DNA from 3 places in the Streptomyces sp. C36 genome. Region 1 is predicted to be linked to each of the others. Evidence: riboswitches for the same ligand, from Rfam matches in the RefSeq annotation. Region 1 holds a riboswitch; each other region holds the start of a gene.

Evidence for each region. Region 1 has a riboswitch for cyclic di-AMP ahead of AB4K12_RS16265 (M23 family metallopeptidase). Riboswitches for the same ligand answer to the same signal wherever they lie in the genome.
Region 2: another riboswitch for cyclic di-AMP. It lies ahead of AB4K12_RS28675 (transglycosylase family protein); the one in region 1 lies ahead of AB4K12_RS16265 (M23 family metallopeptidase).
Region 3: another riboswitch for cyclic di-AMP. It lies ahead of AB4K12_RS10085 (M23 family metallopeptidase); the one in region 1 lies ahead of AB4K12_RS16265 (M23 family metallopeptidase).

What each region holds. Positions count from the first base shown of each region.
Region 1 is NZ_JBFQGI010000004.1:585,381-590,344, reverse strand. Features, by position in the region: gene AB4K12_RS16270 (MFS transporter) at 1-362, opposite strand, end outside; gene AB4K12_RS16265 (M23 family metallopeptidase) at 533-1,861, opposite strand; cyclic di-AMP (ydaO/yuaA leader) riboswitch at 1,872-2,011, opposite strand; gene AB4K12_RS16260 (PP2C family protein-serine/threonine phosphatase) at 2,150-3,268, opposite strand; gene AB4K12_RS16255 (DEAD/DEAH box helicase) at 3,684-4,964, opposite strand, start outside.
Region 2 is NZ_JBFQGI010000011.1:92,729-97,692, reverse strand. Features, by position in the region: gene AB4K12_RS28695 (exopolyphosphatase) at 1-25, opposite strand, end outside; gene AB4K12_RS28690 (DUF501 domain-containing protein) at 22-570, opposite strand; gene AB4K12_RS28685 (septum formation initiator family protein) at 630-1,115, opposite strand; gene eno (phosphopyruvate hydratase) at 1,241-2,521, opposite strand; gene AB4K12_RS28675 (transglycosylase family protein) at 2,827-3,558, opposite strand; cyclic di-AMP (ydaO/yuaA leader) riboswitch at 3,563-3,745, opposite strand; gene AB4K12_RS28670 (transglycosylase family protein) at 4,006-4,964, opposite strand, start outside.
Region 3 is NZ_JBFQGI010000003.1:35,816-40,779, forward strand. Features, by position in the region: gene AB4K12_RS10080 (M16 family metallopeptidase) at 1-779, shown strand, start outside; cyclic di-AMP (ydaO/yuaA leader) riboswitch at 1,057-1,210, shown strand; gene AB4K12_RS10085 (M23 family metallopeptidase) at 1,223-2,008, shown strand; gene AB4K12_RS10090 (GntR family transcriptional regulator) at 2,232-2,951, shown strand; gene AB4K12_RS10095 (HPr family phosphocarrier protein) at 3,100-3,381, opposite strand; gene AB4K12_RS10100 (GNAT family N-acetyltransferase) at 3,536-4,964, shown strand, end outside.

The sequences.
Region 1 (4,964 bases):
AGCGCGGTCATCGCCGTGGCGCCCAGATAGACGGCGAGCGTGACCATGAAGAGCCTCTTGCGGCCGAAGAGGTCCGTCAGCCGGCCGAAGAAGAGCGCGCCGGAACACGCTCCCGCCACATAGAGGGCCGCGGCCAGGCCCGTCACCCCGCCCGAGGTGATCGGCAGGCCGCTGCCCTGCTCGGAGAGCCGGCCGGCGATGTTCCCGACGACCGTCACCTCCAGGCCGTCCAGGATCCATACCGTGCCGAGACCGATCACCACAGTCCAGTGCCACCGGGACCAGGGAAGGCGGTCCAGGCGCCCAGGCACCGACGTGGTGATCGTTGTCGCGGTCGTCGTCACATGCTCTGATTTCCCGATCAGCAGCAGAACATTCCCACCAAATGGGATATTCGACGGCTGTAACCCAGGTGCCCCGCTACGGTTGCGGACCGCCGCGATCGCGGCGGTCCGCACGGCCGCCTACGGAGCGTCCCCCGGCTCCCTATGACCGCGCCCCTAATGACCGCGCCCCCTATGACCGCGTCCCCCTACGGCCGCAGGCCCCTGCCCCGCAGCCACGACAGCGGGTCGATGGGCGAACCGCCGCCCGGCCGCACCTCGAGATGCAGATGCGCACCGGTCACATTGCCGGTCGCCCCCACCCGCCCGATGACCGTGCCGGCGCCGACCTTGCCCGACGTCACGACCATCGACGACAGGTGGCAGTACCAGATCTGGGTGCCGTCATCGAGGGTCAGGACGATCCGGTAGCCGTACGGCCCCGCCCAGCCGGCCTGGGTGACCGTGCCGCCGCCGACCGCCTTCACCGGCGTACCGGTCGGAGCGGCGAAGTCCTCGCCGGTGTGGTTGGCGGACCACATGTCGCCGGCCTGGCCGAAGCCGGCGGTGAGGGTGTACGAGCTGACGGGGAGGACGTACGAACGGACGGGCGTCGTTCGGGTGGTGCCCCGGGCGGCCCGCCGGGCGCTCTCCTGGCCCCCGGCCGCCGCGCCGACGGCCTCCTGGCCCGCCTCGGCGCGTCCCGAGCCGGCCTTCGGCGTCCCGGGCCGCACCGCCTGAGCGGCCTGTGCCGCCTTCTCGGCCTTCCCGGCCTGCTCCGCCTCTTGCGCTTCTTGTGTCACGTGGGCCTCGTGGGCCTCCACCTTCTCCGCGGCCACCTTGCGCGTCGACTCGGCCGCCGCCCGCTCCTCGCTCTCGCGCGCCGCGTCGTCCGCGAGGCCCTGTTGACGCTCGGCCTGCTGGAGGATGCGGGCCCGCAGCACCTCGCCCGCGTCGGCGGCGCTGTGCGCGGGCTCCGGCGCGACCTCGGCGGACCCCCCGGACGTCGAGGCCGTCGAGGCCGTCGAAGCCACCGCGGCCGACGTCATGTCCTCGGCCGTGCCGCCCTCGGCCTTCTCGCCATCGGTCATCAGCGTGCCGACGCCCGGGATCTTCTGGGCCAGTTCCGGCACGGATATCGGCGCCGCCGGCCGGTCCTGGGCGCTCGCCATGCCGCCCGCCCCCACCGCCGCGATCATGCCCACGCCCAGCACCGCGCCGCTGCGGGCCATCGTGCCGCCGCGCTGCTTGACGACCCGGTGTCTGCCGCGGGCCGGGGGCACCGGCGAGTCCTCGGAGGGGTTCCACTCGCTCACCGGCTCGCCGGCGTCGGCGTCTGCGTAGGACTGCGGACCGGCGTCGTATCCGTCGTAGCCGCCGTATCCGTCATGGCCGTCGTACGTTTGATAGGCGGCGGCCGCGCCGCCAGTCGTGCCGTACGTACCTGACGCGTCGTACGTACCCGACGCGTCGTACGTGTCGTACGCGCCGTACCCGTCGTGCGAAGTTCCGTCCGGCTCAGGCCTGTTGGACGCCACGAGGCGCACTCCTTTCCTTCCGACTCGCCTACCGGGTTAGCTGACGGGTTCGGAGCAGGAAGGTCTCCTACGGGCCGGTTCGACGGCCCGATTCACCCCAAAGGTTGATGGTTCCCCGGTTCCATCCACGGGATTCGGCGAAGGGCGCGGTGCCGCCTCTTGCGGCGGTTGCAACGTCCGCGCTGCGTTATCGAACGTTAATAGACATGGCGGCCGGAAACCAAGCCGAAAGCGTGAATCCGCCCGCCTCTTGGGGTGAGTTCGGGATACGCCGGACGTGACCGTTCGTCAGCCGTTATCCGGCTGGACGCGGATCGTACGCGCCGTGCCCGGGCTGATCGCGTGGGTGACCGTGGCGGGGCGGTGGCGGCCGTCGCCGCGCCGGATGGCGAGCAGGGCCATGTCGTCGTCGGTCCGGCCGCCGACGTGCCGGGCGACGTCCGCGACGAGGGTGTCCAGGAGCGAGTCGGGGTTCTTGAACTGCCTTCCGGTCAGGCGTCCCCGCGGGTCGTAGAAGGTGCCGCCCGCGTCCCGCGCCTCGCTCACCCCGTCGGTGAACAGCAGCAGGGTCGCGCCCACGGGGAACTCCCACTCCTCCACCCGGTCCGGCCACTCGCCCAGCTCCCCCATGCCGAGCGGCAGCGCGGGCACGGCGGGGCGGGCCTCGCCGATCATGCCGTCGGGGTAGACGAGGAGCGGCGGCGGATGGCCGCGGTTGACCAGGCGCAGCGCGCCGCCGCCGTGCGGGACCTCGGCGAGCACGGCGGTGGTGAAACCCTCCGTCCGATCGATGTTTGCCCGGCGCGCGCCTTCTCTCTGCAAAGCGCGCTCCAGTCGTGCTGCGAGCCCCTCCAGCGTGCGCTCCTGCTCCGCCGCCTCGCGGAACGCACCGATCACCACCGCGACCGCCTCCACCGCGCCGAGCCCCTTGCCCCGTACGTCCCCGACGATGACGCGTACGCCGTGCGGCGTGTCCTGCACGGCGTACAGATCGCCCCCGATGCGGGCGTCGGCCTGGGCCGCCACATAGCGGGCGGCGACGCGCAGGCCGGCGATCCGGGCCGGGGGCGCGGGAAGCACGGCGCGCTGCGCGGCCTCCGCGATGCCGCGTACGGAGGCCAGCTTCCGGTCGCCGCTGTGGACGATGTGGTTGATGCCGAGGGCGAGGGCGCCGACGGTCAGCACGGTGACCACCTCGGTCACGGATTCGCCGGTCTCGGGCGCCTGATGGCCGATGCTGAGCCCCACCATCGCGGCCAGGGCCGTGAGCGCGACGAGAAGAGTGCCGCGCGGGGACAGCAGGGACGCCGCGATGAGCGGGGCCGACGCGAAGAAGGGGGCCGAGGAGTACTTGGGGGGCGTCAGAACGTCGAAGAGGACGCCGGCGGCGATGACCACGAGCGGCAGCCGGCGTGCCCGGGAGGCCTGGTGCCCCCGCGCGGAGGGCCGGTCCGCTTCGGTGCCTTCCCGCCGCCACCGCTTTCGCACCGTGCGCTCTCCTGCCCGACTCGCCGACTCACCGCTCACCGACACGCCGCTCACCGACACGACGTACGCGCGGCATGTCGCGCGGCATGTCGCGCAGTACGTCGCGCAGCACGCGCGCGTACCGAGCGATTCATGCGTCCCGGTCCACCCTCGCGGGTGTCGGGCGCTCCTGCGAGCGGGGTGCGCCGATCGAGGGGCCGATCGAGGGTGCGCCTGTCGAGGGTGCGACGCAGTGAAGCCGACGAGGGCGCGGCGCCGTGAAAGCGCCGCGCCCTCGTCGGCTTCAGGTCCGGCCGGCTTCAGGCCGGGTGCCGGGTTTCAAACCCTGCCGGTGTCAGCGGGAGGCGCGGCCGCCGCCGGCGCCGCCGCCGCTGCGGCGCGGACGGCCGCCGACCGCGTTGCCGGGGCGGGTGCCGCCGGCGCGCCGGGAGCCGCCCTCGGAGTTGCCGCCGCCGAGGCCGCGGAAGCCGCCGCCGGAGGTGGTGCCGGAGCCGCCGCCCTCCGTGCGGGTACGGCCGCGGCCGCCACGGCTGCCGCGCGAGCGGGACGGCTTGGAGGAGGCCTGCGGCTGGGCGGCGACCGGCGGCGCGATGACCACCGCGACGCCGCTGGGCTCACGGGCGCCGGTGATGCGGGCGAGCTCCGGGTCGGAGGGGTAGGTCTTGATGACGTTCGGGGTGATCTTCGCCGTGACCATCATGCGGCTCATCTCGCGCCGCTGCTCGGGCAGGACGAAGGTGACGACCGTGCCGGACTCGCCCGCGCGGGCGGTGCGGCCGCCTCGGTGCAGGTAGTCCTTGTGGTCGGTCGGCGGGTCGATGTTCACGACGAGGTCGAGACCGTCGATGTGGATGCCGCGCGCGGCGACGTTCGTCGCGATCAGGGCCGTGACCTGCTCGGTGCGGAACTGGTCGAGCACGCGGTTGCGCTGCGGCTGGCTCTTGCCGCCGTGCAGCGCGGCGGCGCGTACGCCCTCGGACAGCAGCTTCTTCACCAGGCGGTCGGCGTCGCGCTTGGTGTCCACGAACATGATCACGCGGCCGGCGCGGGCGGCGACGCGGGTGACGGAGTCCTTCTTGTCCTGGTCCGTGACGTGGAACAGGTGGTGGTCCATCGTGACGACCGCGCCGACGGAGGCGTCGACGGAGTGCGTGACCGGGTCGGAGAGGAACCGGCGCACGAGCCGGTCGACGTTGCGGTCCAGCGTCGCGCTGAACAGCATCCGCTGTCCCTGCGGGGCGACCTGGTCGAGCAGCCGGGTGACCTGCGGCAGGAAGCCCATGTCGGCCATCTGGTCGGCCTCGTCGAGGACCGTGATCGCCACGTCGCCGAGCTTGCAGTCACCGCGCTGGATGAGGTCCGCGAGGCGTCCGGGCGTCGCGACCAGCACCTCGGCGCCACGGGCCAGCGTCTGGGCCTGACGGCCGATGGACATGCCGCCGACGACGGTGGCCATCCGGAGGTTGACGGCGGTGGCGTACGGGCTGAGCGAGTCGGTGACCTGCTGGGCCAGCTCGCGGGTGGGGACGAGGACGAGCGCGAGCGGACGGCCCGACTCGGCACGTCGTCCGGCGGTACGGGCGAGCAGCGCGAGGCCGAAGGCCAGGGTCTTGCC
Region 2 (4,964 bases), on a different contig from region 1:
AGTCGACGGCGGCGACCCGCGTCATGCCCGCTCCTCGCCGCATTCGCCGGCGCCGCCGCAGGGGGTGACGCACGGGCCCTTGCTCCACCACTCCGGGAGCAGGGCGATGGCCTCGTCGCCGAAGGGGTTCACGCCCGGGCCCGCCGCCAGCGAGTGGCCGACGAGCACGTGCAGGCACTTGACCCGGTCCGGCATGCCGCCGGCGCTCGGGAAGCCCTCCAGGACCTCGATCGCGTCGCGGCGCGCGATGTAGTCCTCGTGCGCGGCCCGGTAGGCGGCCGCCAGTTCGGGGTCGGTCGCCAGCCGGTCCTGCATCTCCTTCATCAGGCCGGAGCCCTCGAGCGTGCCGATGGCGCCGGCGGCGCGCGGGCACGTCAGGTAGTACAGCGTCGGGAACGGCGTGCCGTCCTCCAGCCGCGGCGCGGTCTCGACGACGTCGGGGTTGCCGCACGGGCAGCGGTGCGCGATGGCGCGCAGGCCGCGCGGCGGGCGCCCCAGCTGCTCCTTGAACGCGGCGATGTCCGCGTCGGTCGGCTCGGTGGGCTCGGTCTTCGGAGGAGGCGTGTCCATGTGCTCGCTCGTGCTCGTTGATGCTCGGTCTGGTTCGGATGCGGTGCGCGGGGGGGGCGTCAGGGAAGCGCTCGGCGCTGCTGCCCGTCGGAGGAGTCGATGTCTTCCCAGAGGTTGCTGTACCAGGGGCGGTCGGCCGCGCCCCGGTCCCTGGGCGGCTTGGTGGGACCACCGCCGCCCACCACGCTGTAGCCGGTCTCCCCCGGGCGGAGGTAGTGCAGGTGCTCGCGCGCCTGCTGCTCGACGTACGCGGGGTCCTCCAGCCGGGCCTTCTCGTCGCGCAGCCGCTTCACCTGCTCGCGGGCGTTCTCGGTCTGGCGCCGCTGGTCGGCGATGTCCGAGCGCTGGGTGACCCACTGGCGCATCGGATAGGCGAGGGCGACGACGAGGGAGCAGACGACGAGCGCGAGCAGCGCGGCGCGTCCCGTGAGCCGGCTGCGCCGCTGCGGCCGCGCCCGGTAGACCCGCGCGACGGCGGGCCCCTGCACGATCGCCGTGCCGAGCGCCTTGAGCCTGGTCGCGGTGGAGAACCGGTCCGCGCCCACGTCGCCTCCCCAGTGAGTCCTCGGAGTCCTCTACGAACGTACGTCCCCGGACACGGTACGGGACCGCGGCCGGGGACGTACGGAGACTGGCGAGAGCTCAGCCCTTAAGGCTCAGCCCGTGGAGCTCAGCCCTTGAAGCGCGGGAACGCCGAGCGGCCCGCGTACACCGCGGCGTCGTCGAGGATCTCCTCGATGCGCAGCAGCTGGTTGTACTTGGCGACGCGCTCGGAGCGGGCCGGGGCACCGGTCTTGATCTGGCCGCAGTTGGTGGCGACGGCCAGGTCGGCGATGGTGACGTCCTCGGTCTCGCCGGAGCGGTGCGACATCATGCACTTGAAGCCGTTGCGCTGGGCCAGCTCGACGGCGTCCAGGGTCTCGGTCAGCGAACCGATCTGGTTGACCTTGACCAGCAGGGCGTTGGCGGAGTTCTCCTCGATGCCACGGGCGAGGCGCTCGGGGTTGGTGACGAACAGGTCGTCGCCGACGAGCTGGACCTTGTCGCCGAGCTTCTCGGTGATGGTGTTCCAGCCGGCCCAGTCGTCCTCGAACAGCGGGTCCTCGATGGAGACCAGCGGGTACGCCTCGACGAGCTCGGCGTAGTACTCCGTCATCTCGGCGGCGGAGCGGTCCTTGCCCTCGAACTTGTAGACGCCGTCCTTGTAGAACTCGGAGGCGGCCACGTCCAGGGCGAGCGCGACGTCCTGGCCGGGGGTGTAGCCGGCCTGCTTGATGGCCTCGAGGATGAGGTCGAGGGCCTCGCGGTTGGAGCCCAGGTTCGGGGCGAAGCCGCCCTCGTCGCCGAGGCCGGTCGACAGGCCCTTGGCCTTCAGGACCGACTTGAGGGTGTGGTAGACCTCGGTGCCCCAGCGCAGGGCCTCGGAGAAGGACTCCGCGCCGATCGGCGCGATCATGAACTCCTGGATGTCCACGTTGGAGTCGGCGTGCGAGCCGCCGTTCAGGATGTTCATCATCGGAACGGGCAGCAGGTGCGCGTTCGGGCCGCCGAGGTAGCGGAAGAGGGGGAGGTCGGACGCCTCGGAGGCGGCGTGCGCGACGGCCAGGGAGACGCCCAGGATGGCGTTGGCGCCGAGCGAGCCCTTGTTATCGGTGGCGTCCAGGTCGAACATGGCCTGGTCGATCAGGCGCTGCTCGGTGGCGTCGTAGCCGACGAGCTCCGGGCCGATCTGCTCGATGACGGCCAGGACGGCCTTCTCGACACCCTTGCCGAGGTAGCGCTTGGGGTCGCCGTCACGGAGCTCGATGGCCTCGAAGGCGCCGGTGGAGGCGCCGGACGGCACGGCGGCACGGCCCGTGGAGCCGTCGTCGAGGCCGACCTCGACCTCGACCGTGGGGTTGCCTCGCGAGTCGAGGATCTCGCGAGCTACGACGACGTCGATGGACGGCACGAGGGTCTCCTTCGTGTGTGCTGGAGTTCTGCAGCACGAGCCTAACGGGCGCCGGAGGCTGCGCCCGCCCTTGGATCGATCAGCGGACCGAAAATTGGCACAAAAGCCAAGATCAGCGGATGAATCGCCGGTGTGTTCGCTCAACGGGGACGGCCGGCACGGGGTTCCGGAGGCGGGAACGACGGAGCCCCGCTCCGATGCGGCTCGGGGGGTAGGCGCATCGGAGCGGGGCGGTCCGTCGGATGAGCGGAAGGCTCGTCCTGGCGGTGGGACCGTCCGGGCGTCCGGACGGGGTCCGGCGGCGGTCAGCTGAGGTGCAGCATCTGCCCGGGGTAGATGACGTCGGCGTCGTCGATGATCTTCTTGTTGAGGTCGTAGAGCTTCGCCCAGCCGCCCTTGACCTTCTTGGCCGTGGCGATCGAGCCCAGGGTGTCGCCCTGCTTGACCTCGTACTCGCCGTCACCCTTCTTGAAGGTCGGGGTCTTGGCGTGCTTGCCCGGGGTCTGCTTCTGCGCGGGCGTCTCGGTGCCCGAACCCGGCTTGGCGTGCTTGCCCGAGGGGCGCTCGCCGCGGTCGGCGTGGGTCTTGGTGGAGGTGTCGCGGTCGCCGGTGGACTTCGACGGCTTGGACGGCTTGGGCTTCGAGGAGCCGCCGTCGACGTCGGGTGCCGGGCCGCCACGGGTCAGACCACCGCCACAGTTGGGCCAGGCGCCCGGACCCTGCAGGGCGAGGAGGCGCTCGCCGACGAGGATCTGCTGGGCCTTGGTGGCCTGGTGCGGGTACGCGGCGTACTTGCCGCCACCTGCGGCGTCCCACGATTCCTTCGAGAACTGCAGGCCGCCGTAGTAGCCGTTTTGGGTGTTGATGGACCAGTTGCCCCCGGCCTCACACTGGGCGACCCTGTCCCAGGCCTGGACAGGGGCGGCGTTGGCGGAGGTCGCGACCATCAGAGGGGCGGCGACAGCCGCGCCGGTGACACCGGCGAGGGTGACGATGCGGACGGCCTTGGACGGACGACGGTGCTTGCCCTTGGACATAAGTCGGTTTCCTCACCGACGCCTACGAGGTGAGCTGTCGGGTTCGGGCTAGTGAGTTCGCCCGGCCCGGTCCGCTCGCGCGCACCGGGCTTCACCCCAAGCCGTCCCGTCCCGTCGGTCGTTGACCGTCGGTGCGTGCCGGCGCCCTACCTGGTTCCCCCGCTCCTGCCAACGGCGCTTGCGCGACGACTCCCCCGACCGCCGGCAGGATTCGGCGTGGCGGTCGAGGTGCCCGCGGTAGCGAGCGGAAACGACGTTAAACACAGGCGGCCGACAGGTTCAAACCCCACTTTTCGGCCACAGTTGCTGGTTACGGCCTACCGAGAACGATCATTCTCGCAGGTGGGAGCGGGTACAAGAGCAACGGACGGGGACACTCCGGGCGTCGGGCGACGAGACCCATGTCTCACTTTCGACTGGAACGGACATTCGGCCCGAACCGGCCCGCTACTTACGGATGTCGAGGCGCTGACCGGGCTGGATGAGGTCCGGATCGGATCCGACCGCCTTTTGGTTCTTCTGATAGATCGTCTTCCATCCGCCGTCGACCGCGTGCTCCGATGCGATGGCTGACAGATTGTCACCCGGACGCACGGTGTAGTCGGACGGGCCCGCCGGGTCCGTCCGCGCGTCGCCGCGCGAGGAGCGCTGGGCCTCGTCGCCCGAACGCGACGGCTCGGCACGGTGCTTGCCGGCGCCCGTCCCGGTGCCCGCGTCCGCGCCGGGGGTGGCGCTGTCGGACGGGGTGCCGGGCGTCGGGGAGCCGGAGGGCGCCGGGGAGGTCCCGGGCGTCTGCGACGGGGTCTCCGAGGGCGTGCCGGAGGGCGTGCCCGAGGGGGTCGCCGTGCCGCCGGAGGGCTCCGTGGACGGGTCCTTGCGGTGCTTGCCGCCCTCGCCGGTGCCGGGGCTGCCGGACGGGGTGGGCGTGCCGGGCGTCTGCGACGTGCCGGGCGTGGGCTCGGTGGTGCCGGAGGGCTTGTCGGACGGCTTGCCGGACTCGTGCGCCGGCGTGGAGGGCGTCGGGCGCTCCTTCGCGGACCCGCGCGTGGGCTCCGGCGCGGGGGCCCGGGTGGTGCCGTCGGCGCCGCTGCCGGGGTTCACCTCGGGCGCCGGGGCGTCCTTCTGCAGGCCGGAGCTCACGGCGCAGCTCGGCCACGCGTCGGGGCCCTTGGACTTGAGGATCTGCTCGGCCACGGCTATCTGCTGCGAGCGGCTGGCGAGGTCGGGGCGCGGGGCGTAGGTGGTGCCGCCGTTCTGCTCCCACATCTCCTGGGTGAGCTGGAGCCCACCGGAGTAGCCGTTGCCGGAGTTGGCGCTCCAGGTTCCGCCGCTCTCGCACTGGGCGACCTTGTCCCAGGTGTCGGTGTCGGCCGCGGAGGCGCCGGAGGCGGCGAGCAGCGGCATGG
Region 3 (4,964 bases), on a different contig from region 1:
ACATCCGCCCGGCCACCGCCACGGCCGTCGTCGTCGGCGACTTCACCGGCGTCGACCTGGACCAGGCGCTCACCGAGTCCCTCGGCGCCTGGACCGGGTCCGCCGCCCAGCCCCGCCCCGTGCCGTCGGTCACCGCCGACGACACCGGCCGCGTGGTGATCGTGGACCGCCCCGGCGCCGTCCAGACCCAGCTGCTGCTGGGCCGCGTCGGTCCCGACCGGCACGACCGCGTCTGGCCCGCCCAGGTGCTCGGCACCTACTGCCTGGGCGGCACGCTGACCTCCCGCCTGGACCGCGTCCTGCGCGAGGAGAAGGGCTACACCTACGGCGTGCGCTCCTTCGGCCAGGTCCTGCGCTCCGCCCCCGACAGCACGGGCCTGTCGCTGCTGGCCATCAGCGGCTCCGTGGACACCCCCAACACCGGTCCGGCGCTCGAGGACCTCTGGGCGGTGCTGCGCACCCTCGCCGCCGAGGGCCTGACCGAGGCCGAGCGGGACGTGGCCGTGCAGAACCTGGTGGGCGTCGCCCCGCTGAAGTACGAGACGGCCGCCGCCGTCGCGGGCACCCTCGCCGACCAGGTCGAGCAGTATCTGCCGGACGACTTCCAGGCGCGGCTGTACGAACGCCTCGCCGACACCGGCACGGTGGAGGCCACGGCGGCCGTCGTGAACGCCTTCCCGGCCGACCGGCTCGTCACCGTCCTCGTCGGGGACGCCTCCGAGATCACCGAGCCCGTCAAGGCGCTGGGCCTCGGAGAGGTGACGGTCATCCCGGCCTGACCGGCCAGGACCGGCCAGGCCCAGCGGCCTTCGGCGGACGCTGACAGGGGCTCAACCCCCCTGTTCCGTCCGGCCGCTGAGCCGGACATTGCCGGACAAGTGAGGCGCGTGGGTCGAGTGAGACCCACGCGCCTCCTTTATGCCCGATTTCGCGCAGTGGTTGCATGTTGGTCGTGTGGCGTACGTCATAAAAGCCCGGATCTGTTTGCCGTTCGAATCTGACGCCGATTAGCGTCAGGGCGGCAGTCCGTCAGATCGGAGCCGCATCCGCGGTCCCGGGCAGCCATCGCCGAGTCCCCGAAGCACCAGCGAGGGGAGCCGGGGACCCACATGTCCCTGGGGTGAATCGGCCCCCTTTCACGAGGGAGCCGTAGGAGACCTTCCTGCTCCGAACCCGTCAGCTAACCCGGTAGGCGAGAGGGAAGGAAAGGATTCGCCCAGCCATGGGGAAGCACCGTCGTCCGAGCCGAGCCGCGCGCGTCAGCGCCAACGTCGCGGGCATAGCCACCCTCACTGCCGCCGGTGTGGTCGCCGGCGTCGCCGCCCCGGCCTTCGCCGCCTCCGACGACTCGCGTGGTCCCGAGGACACCGGGCTGACCCAGGCCGTCGTCATCAGTGACGTCATGGCCGACAACGTGGGCGCCCAGGCCGAGACCCAGCGCAGCGCCGCCGACGAGGCCGCCGCCCGCCTGCAGGCCGAGGAGACCGCCCAGAAGAAGGCCTCCGACGCCAAGGAGCGCCACGCGGAGGCCGAGCGCAAGATCAAGGAGGAGCGCGAGGCCAAGGAGCGTGCCGCGCGCGACGAGGAGCGCAAGCGCCTGGGCACCTATGTGAGCCCCCTCGACGGCTCCTACGTCTCCACCTCCTACAAGGCCTCCAGCGGCCTGTGGTCCTCCGGCAGCCACACCGGCATCGACCTCCACGCCGAGACCGGCACCTCGGTCCACGCGGTCGCCGCCGGCACCATCGTCGAGGCCGGCTGGGGCGGCGCGTACGGCAACAACGTCGTCATCAAGCACAACGACGGCACCTACACCCAGTACGCCCACCTGTCGTCGCTCGACGTCTCCGTCGGCCAGACGGTCACCCCGGGCCAGCAGATCGGCCTCTCGGGCGCCACGGGCAACGTCACCGGCCCGCACCTGCACTTCGAGGCCCGCACCGGCGCCGGCTACGGCTCCGACATCGACCCGATCGCCTACATGAGCGCGCACGGCGTCAGCCTGTAGGTCCCGCCGCCTTCGCGGCACCGCACTTCACGCAAGGCCCCGGCCCCCGGCCGGGGCCTTGTCGTCGTCCCGCCCACCGGCGTTGGCCAAAAAATATCCATGAATCCCCGGCGCCATCGGAAATCGCCGGGGATTGCCATAGAGTCGCTGAACGGGTGTCAATCGGCCGCGCATCGCGGGAGATTAAGTCGTAAGGCGGAGGTACAGCCATGCGGGGCCGTACGTGAACGGCGGTGGTGAAGCGGCGCAGGGGAGCCGCCGTATTTCCGCGCACGCCGTGTGCACGGCGATTCGCGACGACATCGTCTCCGGGGTTTTCCCGCCCGGCAGCCGGCTCATCGAGGAACTCCTCGCCCGCCGCTACGGCGTCTCCCGGGTGCCCGTGCGCGAGGCGCTGCGCACCCTCGCCTCCGAGGGCTTCGTCACCACCCGCCGGCACGCCGGGGCCTGCGTCGCCGAACCCACCGAGCAGGAGGCGGCGGACCTCCTCGACGTCCGCGCCCTGCTGGAGCCGCTGGGGGCCGCACGCGCCGCGCAGCGGCGCACCGAGGCCCATCTGAAGGTCCTGCGCGGCCTCGTCCGCCTGGGCCAGGAGCGGGCCCGCGCGGGCCGCACGGGCGAGCTGCGGCCGCTCGGCGACTGGTTCGACGAGACCCTGGCCCAGGCCTCCGGCAGCCCCAGCCTCGCCACGCTGCTCACCCAGCTGCGGCGCAAGATCGCCTGGGTCTACGTGGCCGAGCCGCCCGCGCGGCCCCTGGAGGCATGGGAGGCGTGCGGTGCGCTCGTGGACGCCGTGGCCCGCGGTGACGCCGAGCGGGCCCGGGCGCTCGCCGCGGCCCGCGCGGACCGTGGCGCCGGTGAATTCCGCTCGCGCCGTGCGCAGGTCGCCCAGCAGGTGCGCCCGCCGAAACAATCCGTAAACACCGCGATCGCCCGTTCTTAACAACCCGCCGCTATTCATGGAGAAATAGCGGCCGGGAATTCGTGGCGGTCCCCGGCCGCGCATACGACGACGGGGCCGCGGCGCCCTCGGGGCGGTCGCGGCCCCGTCGTGCACCCACCGTGCGGCGGCGGGACGGGATCCGGGTGGATCAGACGGTCTCCGGGAGCTCCTCGAGCCCCTCGCCGACCAGCCTGGCCAGACGGTCGAGCGCGGCCTCGGCGCCCTCGGCCTCCGTGGCGAGCACGATCTCCTCGCCACCCTGGGCGCCCAGGCCCAGCACGGCGAGCATGGAGGCGGCGTTGACGGGGTTGCCGCCCGCCTTCGCGATCGTCACGGGGACGCCGGCGGCGTTCGCCGCACGGACGAAGATCGACGCGGGGCGGGCGTGCAGGCCATCGGCCCAACCGACGTTTACGCGGCGCTCAACCATGGTGTTGCCCTTCAAGTCGGGAGAGGTTGTCTAGACCATTGTTGCATGGGGCGCGCGGTGCCCCGGCGCGCGCCCGGGGCAGGGCCGGGCGGCCCCGTGAGCTGGGGCCGGACGCCGCCTCCTGACCGCCCGCGCCCGGCCTTACCCTGGCCCCATGCACTCGCCGTCCGAGCACGCCTACCCGGCCCACTGGGAAGCGGATGTCGTCCTCCGTGACGGCGGCACCGCACGGATCCGCCCCATCACACCCGACGACGCCCAGCGCCTGGTCAGCTTCTACGAACAGGTCTCGGACGAGTCCAAGTACTACCGCTTCTTCGCGCCCTACCCCCGTCTCTCCGACCGGGACGTGCACCGCTTCACCCACCACGACTACGTCGACCGGGTGGGCCTGGCGGCGACCGTCGGCGGCGAGTTCATCGCCACCGTCCGCTACGACCGCATCGACGCCCGCGGCATGCCCTCCTCCGCCCCGGCGGACGAGGCCGAGGTCGCCTTCCTCGTCCAGGACGCCCACCAGGGCCGGGGCGTGGCCTCCGCCCTCCTCGAACACGTCGCGGCCGTCGCCCGCGAGCGCTCCATCAGGCGGTTCGCCGCCGAGGTGCTGCCCGCCAACAGCAAGATGATCAAGGTCTTCACGGACGCGGGCTACACCCAGAAGCGCAGCTTCGAGGACGGCGTCGTCCGCCTCGAGCTCGACCTCGAGCCCACCGACAAGTCGCTCGCCGTCCAGCGCGCCCGCGAGCGGCTCGCCGAGGCCCGCTCCGTCGAGCGCCTGCTCGCCCCCGGCTCCGTCGCCGTCGTCGGCGCCGGACGCCGCCCCGGCGGCATGGGCCGGACCGTCCTGGACAACCTCCTGGCCGGCGGCTTCACGGGACGCGCGTACGCGGTCAACCGGTCCTTCCCCGAGGACCTTTCGGTGCTGGAGCCGGAGGGCGTGCCCGCCCACCGCTCCGTGCTCGGCATCCAGGAGCCCGTGGACCTCGCCGTCATCGCCGTGCCCGCCGAGCACGTGCCCTCCGTCGTCGCCGAGTGCGGCGAGCACGGTGTCCAGGGGCTCGTCGTCCTGTCCGCCGGATACGCCGAGAACGGCCCCGCCGGCCGCCACCGCCAGCGCGAGCTGGTCCGCCAGGCCCGCTCCTACGGCATGCGCGTCATCGGCCCCAACTCCTTCGGTGTGATCAACACCGCCGAGGGCGTCCGGCTCAACGCCTCCCTGTCGCCCGAGCTCCCCGCCGCGGGACGCGTCGGCCTCTTCAGCCAGTCCGGGGCCATCGGCATCGCCCTGCTCTCCGGCCTCCACCGTCGCGCCGCCGGACTGGTGGGCCTGTCGACCTTCGTCTCCGCCGGCAACCGCGCCGACCTCTCCGGCAACGACGTCCTGCAGTACTGGCACGACGACCCCGACACCGACGTCGCCCTCATGTACCTGGAGTCGATCGGGAACCCCCGCAAGTTCGCCCGGCTGGCCCGGCGGACCTCCGCCCGCAAGCCCCTGGTCGTCGTCAAGGGCGCGCGGCACGGCGCCGCCGCCCCCGCCGGCCACGCCGTACGCACCACCCGCATCCCCGACACCACCGTCT